DNA from 2 places in the Pseudomonas sp. DCB_BI genome. Region 2 is predicted to be linked to the other one. Evidence: riboswitches for the same ligand, from Rfam matches in the RefSeq annotation. Region 2 holds a riboswitch; the other holds the start of a gene.

Region 1 (7,504 bases), on a different contig from region 2:
CCACATGCACGGGGCGCGATTGGTCTGGCTGCGGCAACGGCCGTCTCCTCGAACGGTTTCAGCAGGAATTATGGCTGGGCAACGGTCGCGAGCAAACACCCGCAAACGACCTGCGTCACACTTCAGCGAACACTCGCCAGTTCGTGGCCGCACGCCAGACAGTGGCTCAGCCATTCACCGAGGAACAGGTTGAGTTGGGCTTTCTCATCTGGCTGGTGCATGGCTTCGTTCGGGTACGGGTAGATGCTGCGCAGGCGCCGGGTGTGTTCGGCACTGACCACTTCGGCCATGCGCGCATCGTGGTAAACCTGCACTTCCAGGTGCGGCACCGGCAGCCACGGCAAGCTGTGCTCCTGACGCACGTGCAGGGTGGTGGTGTAAGGGCAGGCCAGGACTACGTCGAGCACGAGCACGCCGAGCATCTGGTCGCCCTGGGTCATACCAATGCGGCGCGAGCTCTGGGTAGTGCGCATATCGGGCAGCAGGCGCATCAGCCGGGCGTAGTTGGCCTCGCAGGCCGCCTGCAGCCCGACCAGGTCGACTCGATAGCGCTCGCGCAGCAGGTTCACTTCCACATACCTCGTACTTCGTCACGGTTCAGCGCCAGCCATTGCAGGCCAATGATGGTCGCGGCATTGCAGATGCGTCCATCGCGCACTGCCTGCAAGGCATCCTCGAACGACCACACGCGCACGCGGATGTCTTCGCCCTCTTCTTCAAGACCGTGCAGGCCACCGGCCCCTTCGCTGGTGCAACGACCAAGGAACAGATGGACGTACTCGTCACTGCCGCCGGGCGAAGGGAAGTAGCGGGTCATCGGCCACAGGGCACTGAAGGTCAGGCCGGCCTCTTCCTGGGCTTCGCGGTGGGCAACCTCTTCGGGTTGTTCATCCTTGTCGATCAACCCGGCCACCATTTCGATCAACCAGGGGTTGTCGGTCTTGCCCATGGCGCCCACGCGGAACTGCTCGATCAGCACCACTTCATCGCGCTGCGGGTCGTAGGGCAGCACGCACACCGCATCATGGCGCACAAACAGCTCACGACTGATCTCGCGGCCCATCCCCCCGGCGAACAGCTCGTGGCGCAGGTGCACCTTGTCGAGCTTGTAGAAGCCCTGGAAGCAATTGGCCCGCTTGACGATCTCGACCGCCTTGGGCACTGAGTTCAACGTGTTTGACATGGAAATCCTCATTACCTCACTTACTGCATCGCGCCATCCTACTCTGCACGCTAGCGGGTTTCACCCCTTTCCAGTAACCGTTCGCGCACTCGGGACAGCGGGTCTTCACTCTGTTAGCTTAGTGGCGAACTGAAGGCCGCGCAGACGGTCAAAGGCCGACTTTTCCCTGTTCTGCAAGGATCATCATGACACTTGTCAAACTGACTTCCGTGGCCGTGCTGGCACTCGCTCTGGGCGCCTGCCAGAGCCTGTTCACACCCAACTACCGGACCCCGCTCGAGGTCAAGCGCGACGCCTGGGAGCATGTCAAACCCGGCTGCAGCGAAAGCGACTGCCCGCTGGTAAACATCGACGTGGTCCACTTCCCGGCCTTGCCCAAGCTCGACGGCATCGTCGAAAAAAGCCTGCTGCAGCTCACCGAAGACAATCAGCATGGCACCGCGCCGGGCACCCTGCAGGCCTACGAGCAGCAATATCTGGCCAGTGCCGACAAACGTAACAGCAGCTACCTGCAAGCCAAGGTACGCGAGCAGCATGACGGGCTGGTGATCATCGAGCTGTCCAGCTACCTGGACAGCGGTGGCGCCCACGGCATGCCCGGGCGTGGCTTCATCAACTATTCGCGCAAACTGGACAAGGTGCTGACCCTGCAGGACATGCTGGTGCCTGGCCAAGAAGAGACGTTCTGGAAAACCGTCGAAGAATCGCACCGTGCCTGGCTGATGAGCGTGGGCATGGACAAGGACGCCGAGTTCGTCAAGACCTGGCCGTTCAAGAAATCGCCGCACATCGCCCTGACGTACGGCGCGGTGGTGGTCAAGTACGAGGTCTATGCCATCGCGCCCTATTCCATGGGCCACGTGGAACTGAAAATCCCCTACCCGCGCCTGAACGGCGTACTCAAGCCTGAACTGTTTCCCGGCCGCGGCTAAGGCTTAACAGCACGTGCAATACACCTGCCAGCAGCAATGCTGGCAGGGTAGCGCCCAGCTCCGGAGCGTTGGCGGCAATCAGGTGATAGGCCGCCACCCCCGCAAACCAGGCCACCAATGCCTGCCAGTGCAAGCCTCCCACCTGTGCCGGCAGGCGACGACGACGGATCACGTAGTGGTCCATCAGCACCACGCCGAACAGCGGCGCGAACACCGAGCCGATCAGCAGCAGGAAGTTTTCGTACTGGGCCAGTGGCGCCAGCAGGGCAATCAGGGTGCACAGCAAGCCAATGGCCAGCGCCAGGTGCTCGACCTTCACAGGTACCAGCACGCCGGTGGACACAGCCGCCGAGTGGATGTCGGCAAACGCCTTTTCCGACTCGTCCAGCAGAATGAGCAGCAGCGGAATACCCATGCCTGCGCCTGCCAGGGCCAGCAGCAAGGCATTGACTTCGCCACTGGCGGCGAACGCCAGCGTGTAGGCCACGCCCAGGCTCATCAGCCAGGTGTTGCCGATGAAATAGCCAAGTACCGTGCCGCCGAACACATGCTTGCCATTGCGGGCGAAACGCGAGTAATCGGCGATCAGCGGCAGCCACGACAGCGGCATGGCAATGACGATGTCGAAACCCACTGCCAGCGACATCGAGCCGTCCCCGGCGCGGTTCCAAAGGTCTGCCAGGTCGGCCTTGGCGAACAGGTTCCAGGTCAGCCAGGCGCATGCGCCCAGCAGCAACCAGATACCCCAGGCGCGCAGCACCTTGCGCACGAAGGCCAGTGGCCCGCTGACGGCCAGCAGGGTGGCCAGGGCACCGAAGCACAGGGTCCACAGCATCGGGCTGTTCCAGGCACTGTCTTCGCCGAATGCCCGGGCGCCCAGCAGGCTGGCAGCATCGCGCATGACAATGATCTCGAAGGCACCCCAGCCCACCAGTTGCAGCAGGTTGAGCAGCGCCGGCAAGCGGGCGCCATGGCTACCCAGGCTGAGCTTCAGGGTGCCCATGGCCGAAAGGCCGGTATCACTGCCGATGACCCCGGCGGCGCCGAGCAGCAGCACACCCACGCCGGTGCCCAGAGCGATGGCCAAGACCGCGCTGGCAAGCCCAAGGCCTGGGGCCAGCATGGCACCGACCTGCAACACCATCAGGCCGATGCCGAGGGAGAACCACAGCGAGAAAAGGTCGCGGGCGCCGAAGATGCGTTGGTGGGTAGGGACCGGGTGGTCGGGGGAGAATTGGCTGGGGGTGGTCATTGTCATGTTCGCCAGAGGAATTAATGGGGCTTGGCCGTCCCATTGTGGGAGCGGGCTCGCCCCGCGAAGGCGTCGGGCCTGCCAAACGCGTTGGCGCAGCTGACGCATTCGCGGGCCAAGCCCGCTCCCACAAAGGAAAATGGCGTGCTTAGACTTTGTGGTACAGCTGGCTGCCTTCCTGGCGGAACCGCTCGGCCTGCTCGCGCATGCCTTGTTCGACCGTCACGTCCACGGCCTCGATCTTGGCGGCGTACTCACGCACTTCCTGGGTGATCTTCATCGAACAGAACTTCGGCCCGCACATCGAGCAGAAGTGCGCGACCTTGGCCGACTCCTTTGGCAGGGTCTCGTCGTGGTAGGCACGGGCAGTGTCCGGGTCCAGGCCGAGGTTGAACTGGTCTTCCCAGCGGAACTCGAAACGTGCCTTGGACAGGGCGTTGTCACGGATCTGGGCGCCCGGGTGACCCTTGGCAAGGTCGGCGGCATGTGCGGCGATCTTGTAGGTGATGATGCCGGTCTTGACGTCATCCTTGTTCGGCAGGCCCAGGTGCTCCTTGGGGGTGACGTAGCAGAGCATGGCGCAACCGAACCAGCCGATCATCGCCGCACCAATGCCCGAAGTGATGTGATCGTAGCCCGGGGCGATATCGGTGGTCAGCGGGCCGAGGGTGTAGAACGGCGCCTCGTCGCAGCACTCCAGCTGCTTATCCATGTTCTCCTTGATCAGCTGCATCGGCACGTGGCCAGGGCCTTCGATCATGCACTGCACATCGTGCTTCCAGGCGATCTTGGTCAGCTCGCCCAAGGTTTCCAGCTCACCGAACTGCGCGGCATCGTTGGCGTCGGCAATCGAGCCAGGGCGTAGGCCGTCACCCAGCGAGAAGCTGACGTCGTAGGCCTTCATGATTTCGCAGATTTCATCGAAGTGGGTGTACAGGAAGTTTTCCTTGTGGTGCGCCAGGCACCACTTGGCCATGATCGAGCCACCACGGCTGACGATGCCGGTGACACGCTTGGCGGTCAGCGGCACATAGCGCAGCAGCACACCAGCGTGGATGGTGAAGTAGTCCACACCCTGCTCGGCCTGCTCGATCAGCGTGTCGCGGAACAGCTCCCAGGTCAGGTCTTCGGCGACGCCATTGACCTTTTCCAGAGCCTGGTAGATCGGCACGGTACCGATCGGCACCGGCGAGTTGCGAATGATCCACTCGCGGGTTTCGTGGATGTGCTTGCCGGTGGACAGGTCCATGACCGTGTCAGAGCCCCAGCGTATCCCCCAGGTCAGCTTGGCCACTTCTTCCTCAATCGAGGAACCCAGGGCGCTGTTGCCGATGTTGCCATTGATCTTCACCAGGAAGTTGCGGCCGATGATCATCGGCTCCAGTTCCGGGTGGTTGATGTTGGCCGGGATGATCGCGCGGCCACGGGCGACTTCTTCGCGGACGAATTCGGGGGTGATTTCTTTGGGGATGTTGGCACCGAAGCTGTGGCCGGCATGCTGCTCGTCGAGCAAGCCGGCGGCACGGGCTTCCTGCAGCTTCATGTTTTCGCGGATGGCCACGTATTCCATCTCGGCGGTGATGATGCCCTGGCGGGCATAGTGCATCTGCGAGACGTTGGCACCGGCCTTGGCACGGCGCGGGTTACGCACGTGGGCAAAACGCAGCTTGGCCAGTTCGGCATCGTTCAGGCGCTGCTGGCCGAAGTCGGAGCTCAGGCCGTCCAGGCGCTCGGTGTCACCGCGGGCTTCGATCCAGGCCGAACGAACATCGCCCAGTCCCTTGCGCACATCGATGATGACATCGGGGTCGGTGTACGGGCCGGAGGTGTCGTAGACCAGCACCGGGGCGTTGGTTTCGCCACCAAAATCGGTCGGGGTATCGTCAAGGCTGATTTCACGCATGGGGACGCGGATATCCGGGCGCGAGCCTTCGACATAGATCTTGCGCGAACGGCGGAAGGGTTGCACGGACTGCTGATCGACTTGTGCCGATTCGCTGAGGTTGATCGCTTTTTCTTGTTTGGTCATCACAGGCTCTCCAGACGGCTTCCTAGCAGTGGAATGTCGGGGTGAACCTGAAAAAGCGCGGACGCACCCTGGATGGGTGCAGTGCCGGATAAGGGGGTGCCTGAAGCTGCATGCAGCTGCGACATTCCCGGACCTGGCACAAGAGGCTCCCCGGGAAGGCGAGCAATCTTGTTCCCTACGCAGGCGCTAACCTGATCAGGTTCAACGGGATCCGCACCTCTGCGATCTCAGCCTTTGCTTCAAGGCACCCCGACAAGAACATGCGCAGTCTAGACTGGAGTGGTCGGCAAAGCCAAGCGGGTAAATGCGCGGATGATGAAAGGCACACCGAGCGATTGTTGCCGGGTGCGCATGGCACTACACTGGCGCATCGCTCGATACTCAACAGTTCAGTAATTAAATTTCGTACAAGGATTGCCTCTATGCTGCGCAAACTCTCACTGGCGATAGCCGTGTCTTGTGCGTCCAACGGAATGGTCTGGGCAGCAGAGCTGCCCTCGACAGTCAGAACCGACCTGGTCAGCGTCTATCAGGAAGCGGTAGACAACAACGCCGATCTGGCTGCAGCACGCGCCGATTATGGCGCCCGCCGCGAAGTAGTGCCCCAGGCACGCGCCGGGCTGCTACCGAACCTGTCGGCCGATGCCGAAATGATGAACACCCGCACCAAGCTGGACGAGCCGTCCATCACCTCCAACCGCAGCGGCAACTCCTGGAGCGCGACCTTGGCCCAGCCAATCTTCCGCGCTGATCGCTGGTTCCAGCTGCAGGCAGCTGAAGCGGTCAACGAACAGGCAGCGCTGGAGCTGTCGGCGACTGAACAGAACCTGATCCTGCAAACCGCACAAAACTACTTTGCCGTCCTGCGCGCGCAGGACAACTTGGCCGCGACCAAGGCGGAGGAAGCCGCGTTCAAGCGCCAACTGGACCAGTCCAACGAGCGCTTCGATGTGGGCCTGTCGGACAAGACCGACGTGCTGCAATCCCAAGCCAGTTATGACACTGCACGGGCCAACCGGATTATCGCCGAGCGCCAGGTGCAGGATGCCTTCGAAGCGCTGGTCACCCTGACCAACCGTGAATACACCTCGATTCAAGGCGTGGTGCATACGCTGCCGGTGCAGGTACCCACGCCAAACGACGCCAAAGCCTGGGTCGAAACCGCCGGCCGCCAGAACCTCAACCTGCTGGCCACCAACTATGCGGTGTCTGCTGCCGAAGAGACACTGCGCCAGCGCAAGGCCGGCCATGCGCCGACCCTGGATGCTGTGGCCAAGTACCAGAAGGGTGACAACGACAGCCTCGGTTTTACCAACCCTTCACAACTGGGTGTGCGCTACAGCGGCGATGTCGAACAGACCAGCGTTGGCCTGCAGTTGAATATTCCGATCTACAGCGGCGGCCTGACCAGCTCGCAGGTACGCGAGGCTTACCAGCGCCTGAGCCAGAGCGAGCAACAGCGGGAAAGCCTGCGCCGTCAGGTCGTGGAAAACACCCGTAACCTGCACCGCGCGGTAAACACCGACGTGGAACAGGTACAGGCGCGCAAGCAGTCGATCATCTCCAACCAAAGCGCGCTGGAAGCTACCGAAATCGGTTACCAGGTTGGTACCCGCAACATCGTTGACGTGCTCGATGCCCAGCGTCAGCTGTACACCTCGGTGCGCGACTACAACAATAGCCGTTACGACTACATCCTCGACAACCTGAGCCTGAAGCAGGCAGCCGGCACCCTGAGCCCGCAAGACCTGCAGGACCTCAAGCGCTACCTGAAACCTGACTACAACCCGGACAAGGACTTCCTGCCGCCTGACCTGGCGGCGGCAGCGGCCAAAAACTTCGAGCGTAGGCCTTGAGGTAGGGGCTGGACCGTTCGCGGGCAAGCCCACTCCCACACGTGCCGTGCCAGGCCTGAATGCATGATGCACCTGTGAGAGCTGGCTTGCTGGCGATAGGCCGCCAATATCACTCCAAGCATGTACGACAACGCCTAGGCGGCTACGGCAATCGTCGAGTCAATGCGTTGAGCCGACATATCACCGATAAGCACAGGCCCCGCAGGTTCAGGGGCGAACGCGGCCATTGCGTCAACAAGATTCCCCAGGCTC
Region 2 (7,504 bases):
AGCACCCAGGATGCGGCCGAACTCGCCGGGGCCGCCAACCTGATTGTCTGCGCCACCCCTTCCCGCCAGCCGGTGTTGCGCAGCGAATGGGTCCAGCCTGGCACGCATATCACCGCCGTCGGTGCCGATGCGCCGGGCAAGCAGGAACTGGAGCCCGCGCTGGTTGCCAGGGCCGATCGCATCATCGTCGACTCGGTCGTCCAGTGCAGCCAGTACGGCGAAGTGGCTCACGCACTCGTCAGTGGCCTAGTCAGCCCTGACCAGCTGATCGAACTGGGTGCGCTGCTGGCCGGCCGCGCCAAGGGGCGTGAGCACGACGGCCAGATTACCTTGGCAGACTTGACCGGCGTAGCAGTACAAGATGCGCAAGTCGCAAGTTGCACCCTGACGGCACTGAGCGCCTGCGACTAGCACTGCATCAACGGGTGCGCTGCACGCGTGCGGGCGTGCGCTGCATCAGCACCTTGCCATTGCGTACCGACACCAGCGCATGCCCTTGGCTGCGGACCATTTCGTAATCGTCTGGTGCCGACAGCAGTAACAGGTTCGCCGGGCGCCCTACTTCGATACCGTAGCGCTCGCCCAGGTTCAGGGTGCGGGCGCTGTTGTCGGTGATCAGGTCCAGGCAGCGCTGCAGGTCCTCGTAACCGAGCATATGGCAGATGTGCAGGCCAGCCTCGAGAATGCGCAGGATGTTGCCGTTGCCCAACGGGTACCAGGGGTCGACGATCGAGTCCTGGCCAAAGCACACGTTCATCCCGGCGCGGTCGATCTCGGCCACGCGGGTAACGCCACGGCGCTTCGGGTAGTTGTCGAAGCGCCCCTGCAGGTGGATGCTTTCGGTCGGGCACGAGACAAAGTTGATGCCCGACAGTTTCAGCAGCCGGAACAGCTTGTAGCAATACGCGTTGTCGTACGAACCCATGGCCACGGTATGGCTGGCCGTCACCCGCGCACCCATGCCGCGCACGCGGGCTTCTTCGGCCAGCACCTCAAGGAAGCGGGATTGCGGGTCATCGGTTTCGTCACAATGTACGTCTACCAGGCAGCCGGTACGCTCGGCCAGGTCCATCAGGAACTTCAGCGATGACACGCCTTGGTCGCGCGTATTCTCGAAGTGGGGAATGCCGCCGACCACGTCGGCGCCAATGGCCACCGCCTCGGTCATCAAGGCCCGGCCGTTCGCGTACGACTCGATCCCCTCCTGCGGGAAGGCGACAATCTGCAGGTCGACCAACTCGCGCACGTCTTCGCGCACCTCAACCATTGCCTTCAGCGCGGTGAGTTTCGGGTCGGTGACGTCGACGTGGGTACGTACATGCTGGATACCGTGATCGACCAGCATGTCGATGGTCTTCTTTGCCCGGCGCTTGATGTCGTCGTGGGTGGTGATTTCCTTGCGCTCGGCCCAGCATTCGATGCCTTCGAACAGCGTGCCGCTCATGTTCCACCGCGGCTCGCCGGCGGTCAGGGTGGCGTCGAGGTGGATGTGCGGCTCGACAAAGGGTGCCACTACCAGGTTTTGCGTGGCGTCCAGATCATTGCCAACAACAGCCACCACGTCGGCCTGAGGCACGATGGCGGCGATGCGCGCGCCATCGAGCTCGATGCGGAACAGGCCATCTTTGCCGCGCAGGCGTGCGTTGATGATATTCATGCTGTTACTCCTTGCCGTGGGCTTCGCTCATGCACGATAGCAGCATGGCGACCGCCCCATGCAAATCCTGAACAAGGCGTGAAGCCGCTGCTATCCCTGCCGGGGGCAGGCGGCGTCCAGGCCCATTTGCCAGAAATCAGCCTCCAGGCTGGAGGCCTGGCCAAAAATCCCAACCAGCTCGGCGAAGCGCTGCTCGGTCATGCTCCGCGCCGCCAGTTCATCCAGCTGCTTGCGCGCTGCCGCTGCCACGGCCTGGTAACCCTCCCCGGCATATTCGCCAATCCATTCGCGATACGGATGGCTGCTCAAGTCACCGATCCGCTCGGCCAGGTTCCGACCGATCTCGGCATAGCCAACCACGCAAGGTGCCAGTGCCACGTGCAGCTCCAGCAGGTCTCCGGCAGCGCCGCAGTCCAGCACGTAGCGGGTGTATGCCACGGTGGCCTGGTGCTCGGGCGCCGCCTCGATATCGGCCTGGCTCAGCCCCCAGCGTGCGCACAGGCGCAGGTGAAGCTCGGTTTCATCAAGGATCGCCGACAACGTGGCCTGCGCGGCGCGGATGTCGGCCGGGCGGCGGCTTTTGTAGGCGGCCAGCGCCCAGGCGCGGGCGAACTGGACCAGAAACAGGTAATCCTGCACCAGGTAGGTCCGAAACGCATCCTCGTCCAGCGTGCCCTCGCCCATTTGCCGCACGAAGTCATGATCCACGTAGCGGCTCCACTGCTGTGTGGCAGCGGCCTTGAGGCGTTCGAAGATATCCATGCTCATTTGCCCTCCGGGTACACGGCGTCGAAGAACGCCAGTTCAAGGGCCACGGTGCGTTGGTAGAAGTCAGTTGCCAGCGCCGCCTCCTGCGGGCCGACGCGGTCCAGTTCGGCTTGCAGGAAAGCGACGAAGGCCTGGAATGCCGGGTTATCGTGCAGGGTGATCCACTCGGCATGGATGAAATGTTCCGGCAGGGGTTTTGGCGCCTTCAGCGCCCAGTCCAGGTAAAGGCCTTCGGCAACATTGAGTACCGCCAGCGCCGCCGCATAGGACCGGGTGGCTGCCGCTTCGCGCATGATCGCCTTGAACCCTGCGGTTGGCAGGGTATCGGCCGGTTCGCTGCGTTGTGCCGGGCTTACGTCCAGTGCCTCGAATGCGCGCAGGAAGTAGGTGTTCTCGTCGCTGGAGATCATTCCGGCAAAGCGGCCGAAACGCAGGCGCGCCTCGAAGGTGTCGGCGGTGGCGATGGCGGCGCCCAACAGGGTCAGGAAGCTGTCGAGGAAGCGGTGGTCCTGCACCAGGTAATCAACCATGACCGGGTCGGGCAGGCTGCCATCGCACAATTGGGTCACGAAACGGTGCCCGACGGCCGCCGACCAGGTGGGTTCGCTCTGCTGGCGCAGGGACTGGCTGAAACGTTCGGTCATGTTGCTGTCCTTGATGAAATTGACAGCGAGACCGTTGAAATTGGCATGGACAGGCCTCGCAGTGAGGCCGGCAAAAAGGCAGGTAATGAATCCCATCCCTTCGCCGGCATGATCCGGATCAGGTTCGAAGGGTCACCGCGCTGCAGCGCTCAGCAGTTTCTCAGCCCGTTGCCGGGCTCCCCTTGGTGGCGTTCAGATATACCGCAGGGCGCCCCCGCTGTCACTAGCCTGCGCACCCAAACCCTGGGGATTGGGGCCCCGCTAATGGGGACCTGTCCCCATTCTTGACGCCCTTTTATTTAGCGCGCATCAGTCGCCGCAAGGATTTGTTTAACAAAGCATTACAAAAATATCGGTTGGCACAGCCGTTGCTCGTGGCCCTTTAACCGGGCAAAACGCCATCGATGGCTTTACGCCATGCAGCCGCGAGTGAGGCATAAAGCAATGAAAACACCTGCCGTCATCCATCCAGCTAGGCACGCATTCCAGCTGTCCTCTGCCACTGCGCTGATGCTCAGCCTCGGGCTGATCACGGCCATGGCATCTTCCCTTGATGACAACAGCCAGCCATCGCCGACCGACCCGTCGGCGTATACCGACCAACCCGCTGACCCAACCACTGCACTGCTCAACCTGAACACCTTGCCCGAGGCTAATGAAGGCTCGCTGGAGCTGACAGATGGCGCGTACGGCGATCGCAACACAGTCACTACCGACAACGTGTTGCCGCCGGCGCTGCAAACCTCGGACAAATACCCCACCAACGGCAAACCCAGCCCATTGTTCGGCGCCCAGCCGTTCACCCAGCAACTGCTGCTGTTCGAGGAATTCGGCACGGAAAAACTCGACCCCACGCTGCCGCCGCCAAGCCTGACATTCCCGGTGCCTACCCTTGGCGCAGCACCCGCTCAGGACCCTGACAAGGTGGCCCGCAGCGGCCCCAGCGGCACTGCCCTGGAGGCCTTCCTCAAGCAACCTGGCCTGTACCCGTTCCCTACCCAGTATTCCAATGTGCTCGATCGCAACCCCTGGAAGGCGCAGATCGAGATGTTTCTCAACCGCCAACCAGTCGGTTCGCCGGCAGAGGGACGGCCACCAGGAAAAGGCTGGTCGCACCAGCGCTGGAACGAGTTCTACCCACAGGCAGCATTCAAGACCGCGCAGGCCGGTGCGCGCATCAACCTCGGCCTGCGCGACCGTAAACAACTGCACAACTACGCGGTTGGGGAGTTCGCGCCCGGCGGCCTGTACTACCAGACATCCGACATCCCCACCACGCTGGGTACCACCAAAGGCATCGACACCCGCTTCCACCCAAGCATGCCGCTGCAAAACCACAAGTCGGTCTGGACCTTCGACGGCACCTTCCCGCCCAAGCTGCTGATGGTGCGCTACGGCCAGCCAGTGCTGATGCGCCATTACAACGCCCTGCCGATCGACCCGTCGGCCAACGGCGGGTTTGGCCTGCACACCCTCTCCACCCACGAGCATAACGGCCACTCGCCGGCCGAGAGCGATGGCTTTGCCAACGCCTATTTCTTCCCCGGTCAGTACTATGACTACCGCTGGCCGGTGCAGCTGGCCGGCTATGACACCATCAACACCCGTGCCCAGGACCCGCGTGCCGCCTTCCCCTGCTCCCCGGGTGAAACCCTGTTCGTCAACGACGCCTCGCCGGGCCTGAAAACCTGCGAAAACGGTAGCATCAAGATTCGTGGTGACTGGCGCGAAACCATGAGTACCCACTGGTTCCACGACCACATGATGGATTTCACGGCGCAGAACGTCTACAAGGGCAACGCCGTAATGATGAACTACTACAGCGCTCTGGACCGCGGCAACGAAGCACTGCAGGACGGCGTGAACCTGCGCTTCCCCAGCGGCTCGTCCATGCCGTGGGGCAACCGTGACTACGACGTCAACCTGGTGATCGCTGACAAGGCCTGGGATGCCAATGGTCAACTGTGGTTCAACCCCTTCAATACCGACGGCTTCCTCGGTGACCAGATCCTGGTCAACTGGCAGTACCAGCCCCGGCTCAAGGTACGCGCACGCAGCTATCGCTTCCGTATCCTCAATGGCTCGGTGTCGCGCTACTTCAAGTTTGCCGTGGTACGCGAGATCGCCGGTAGCAGCGGTGAGTTCAAGGGCCCGACTGGCTCCAACCTGTCCTATGCACGGGTGCCGTTCCACATGATCGCCAACGACGGCAACATCATGGAACACGCTGTGCCGTTCGACGGTTCCATGGACCTCAACGGCGACGGCAACCTTCAGGACAGCAACGGCATCCTGCCGCTGCAAGGCATCGCCGAGCGCTACGACATCATCATCAATTTCGCCAAGAACGGGATCAAGGCGGGCGACAAGCTGTACTTCGTCAACCTGATGGAGCACCAGACCGGCAAGGGCCCGGAAGCCGCCATTCCGCTGGCAGACGTGCTGTCGGGGAAATACAAGGCAGTGATCAAGCAAACCAGCAAGGGCCCGCAGTGGGACAACGGCGACCCGGTGGTTGGCAAGTTCCTGCAATTGATCGTGCAGCCCTACACCGGCCAGGACCTGAGCATGGACCCGGTAGCCTACGAACCGGCCAAGCCAGGCAAGGCTGCAGGCCTGAAGATGCTGCCGCTGCCGATTGACCGCAACGCTGCTGGCGACCTGGCCAAGATCAAGGATGCCCGCCACCGCGAGTTCATATTTGGCCGCTCCGACGGTACCGACACCGCCCCGTGGACCATCAAGACTGACGGCGGCTTCGGCTACAGCATGGACCCCCGACGCATCAGTGCGGCCCCCCAACTGGCCAACCAGTCCACCGACGGCGGGTTCAGTGGCGATGGCACCCTGGAAGTGTGGAAAATCAAGAACGGCGGCAATGGCTGGAGCCACCCGGTGCATGTGCACTTCGAGGAAGGCGTGATCCTAAGCCGCGACGGCAAGGCGCCACCCGAGTGGGAAAAATGGGCGCGCAAGGACGTGTATCGCATCGGGCCGGACGCCGACTCTTCGGAAGAAGTGGAAATCGCCATCCGCTTCCGCGAATTCGCCGGTACCTACATGGAGCACTGCCACAACACCCAGCATGAGGACTCGTCGATGCTGCTGCGCTGGGACATCGACCGCCCCGGCCAGTTCCAGGTGATGCCGACGCCGCTGCCGGGTTGGGACGGTGTGCAGTACATGGCCTCGGTAGGCCTGCCTACCTTCCGCACCGAAGGCCATGATGACAACGACGACCCGGCCAACAAGCCACCCGTCGCGGCCAATGACAGCGCGGCGACCACCGCCGGCACGCCCGTCACCCTGAACGTGCTGGCCAACGACAGCGACCCGGATGGCAACGTGCCGCTGACGGTCACCGGCCTCAACCAGCCAGACTCTGGCAAAGGCACGGTAAGCACTGACGGCACCACGGTGACCTACACCCCGCCGGCCACGATCAATGCCCCCTTCACGGCCAGCTTCAGCTACACGGCGCGTGATGCCAAGGGTGCCGAGTCGCTGACACCGGCCACGGTCAGCATCGCCGTGAGCCAGGCAGCGGCGATGGACCAGATTCAGGTCACCAGCGCCACCGTGCAGGTACGCAGCGGCAACCGCTTCACCTGGGATGTATCGGGGACGACCACAGTGGCCACGGGCAACAGCATCAGTGTGACGGCCGCAACCACCGGCGGGCCGGTGAGCCTGGGGACTGCAACGCTCACGGCTACGACTAGCGGTGCCCGCTGGCGGGTGTCGGTGACCACCACCGGCTACGGCCCGGCCACACCGGCGACGGTGACCGTGAAATCGGCGCTGGGGCAGAGCGTGACGGCGCCGGTCCAGTACAAGTGAGTGAAAAGCGGGGGCCGCTCTGCGGCCCTTCGCGGGCGCTCCAAGGGGCTCAGCCAGAGCTGTCATTCAAGCCCAACTGCCAACCGACGAGGCCCCCATCATGTCCGGTTCATGGCGTTTCCTGCTGGTAGTCGCGCTGTTTGCCGCCAGCGTCCCGTTCTGGCCGCTGCAACCCAGGCAACCGGTAGCCGAGGAGGCCGCCACACCTTGGGGGGCCGACTACTTCCCCAACATCCCCCTTGTCACCCAAGACGGCGAACACGTGCACTTCTACGACGACCTGATCAAGGGCAAGGTGGTGGCCATCAACTTCATCTTCACCGGGTGTTCCGATTCATGCCCGGTGGAAACCGCCCGTTTGCGCCAGGTACAGAAAATCCTCGGTGACCGGGTCGGCAACGACATACACCTCTACTCCATCAGCATCGACCCTTACAATGACACCCCCGCTACCCTCAAGCGCTACGCCGAAAAGTTCGGCATCGGCCCTGGCTGGACCCTGCTCACCGGCGAGCCCGATGACATCGAACAGCTACGCCGGAGCTTGGGGCTGTGGATCGATGGCCTGGAAAACGGCCGCTCCAAAGACCACAAC

The links. Region 2 has a riboswitch for thiamine pyrophosphate ahead of OO258_RS25550 (TenA family protein). Riboswitches for the same ligand answer to the same signal wherever they lie in the genome.
Region 1: linked by a shared signal. The riboswitch ahead of thiC (phosphomethylpyrimidine synthase ThiC) and the one ahead of OO258_RS25550 (TenA family protein) in region 2 are both predicted to bind thiamine pyrophosphate.

Annotation. Positions count from the first base shown of each region.
Region 1 covers NZ_JAPFCG010000021.1:19,494-26,997, forward strand. Annotated here, with positions in the region: gene cpdA (3',5'-cyclic-AMP phosphodiesterase) at 1-37, opposite strand, end outside; gene OO258_RS21330 (DUF1249 domain-containing protein) at 123-575, opposite strand; gene OO258_RS21335 (NUDIX domain-containing protein) at 566-1,183, opposite strand; gene OO258_RS21340 (RsiV family protein) at 1,369-2,115, shown strand; gene cytX (putative hydroxymethylpyrimidine transporter CytX) at 2,084-3,367, opposite strand; gene thiC (phosphomethylpyrimidine synthase ThiC) at 3,516-5,396, opposite strand; TPP riboswitch at 5,552-5,658, opposite strand; gene OO258_RS21355 (TolC family outer membrane protein) at 5,819-7,252, shown strand; gene OO258_RS21360 (S8 family serine peptidase) at 7,387-7,504, opposite strand, start outside.
Region 2 covers NZ_JAPFCG010000031.1:42,180-49,683, reverse strand. Annotated here, with positions in the region: gene OO258_RS25565 (ornithine cyclodeaminase family protein) at 1-411, shown strand, start outside; gene codA (cytosine deaminase) at 419-1,657, opposite strand; gene tenA (thiaminase II) at 1,748-2,425, opposite strand; gene OO258_RS25550 (TenA family protein) at 2,422-3,069, opposite strand; TPP riboswitch at 3,148-3,262, opposite strand; gene OO258_RS25545 (Ig-like domain-containing protein) at 3,514-6,909, shown strand; gene OO258_RS25540 (SCO family protein) at 7,010-7,504, shown strand, end outside.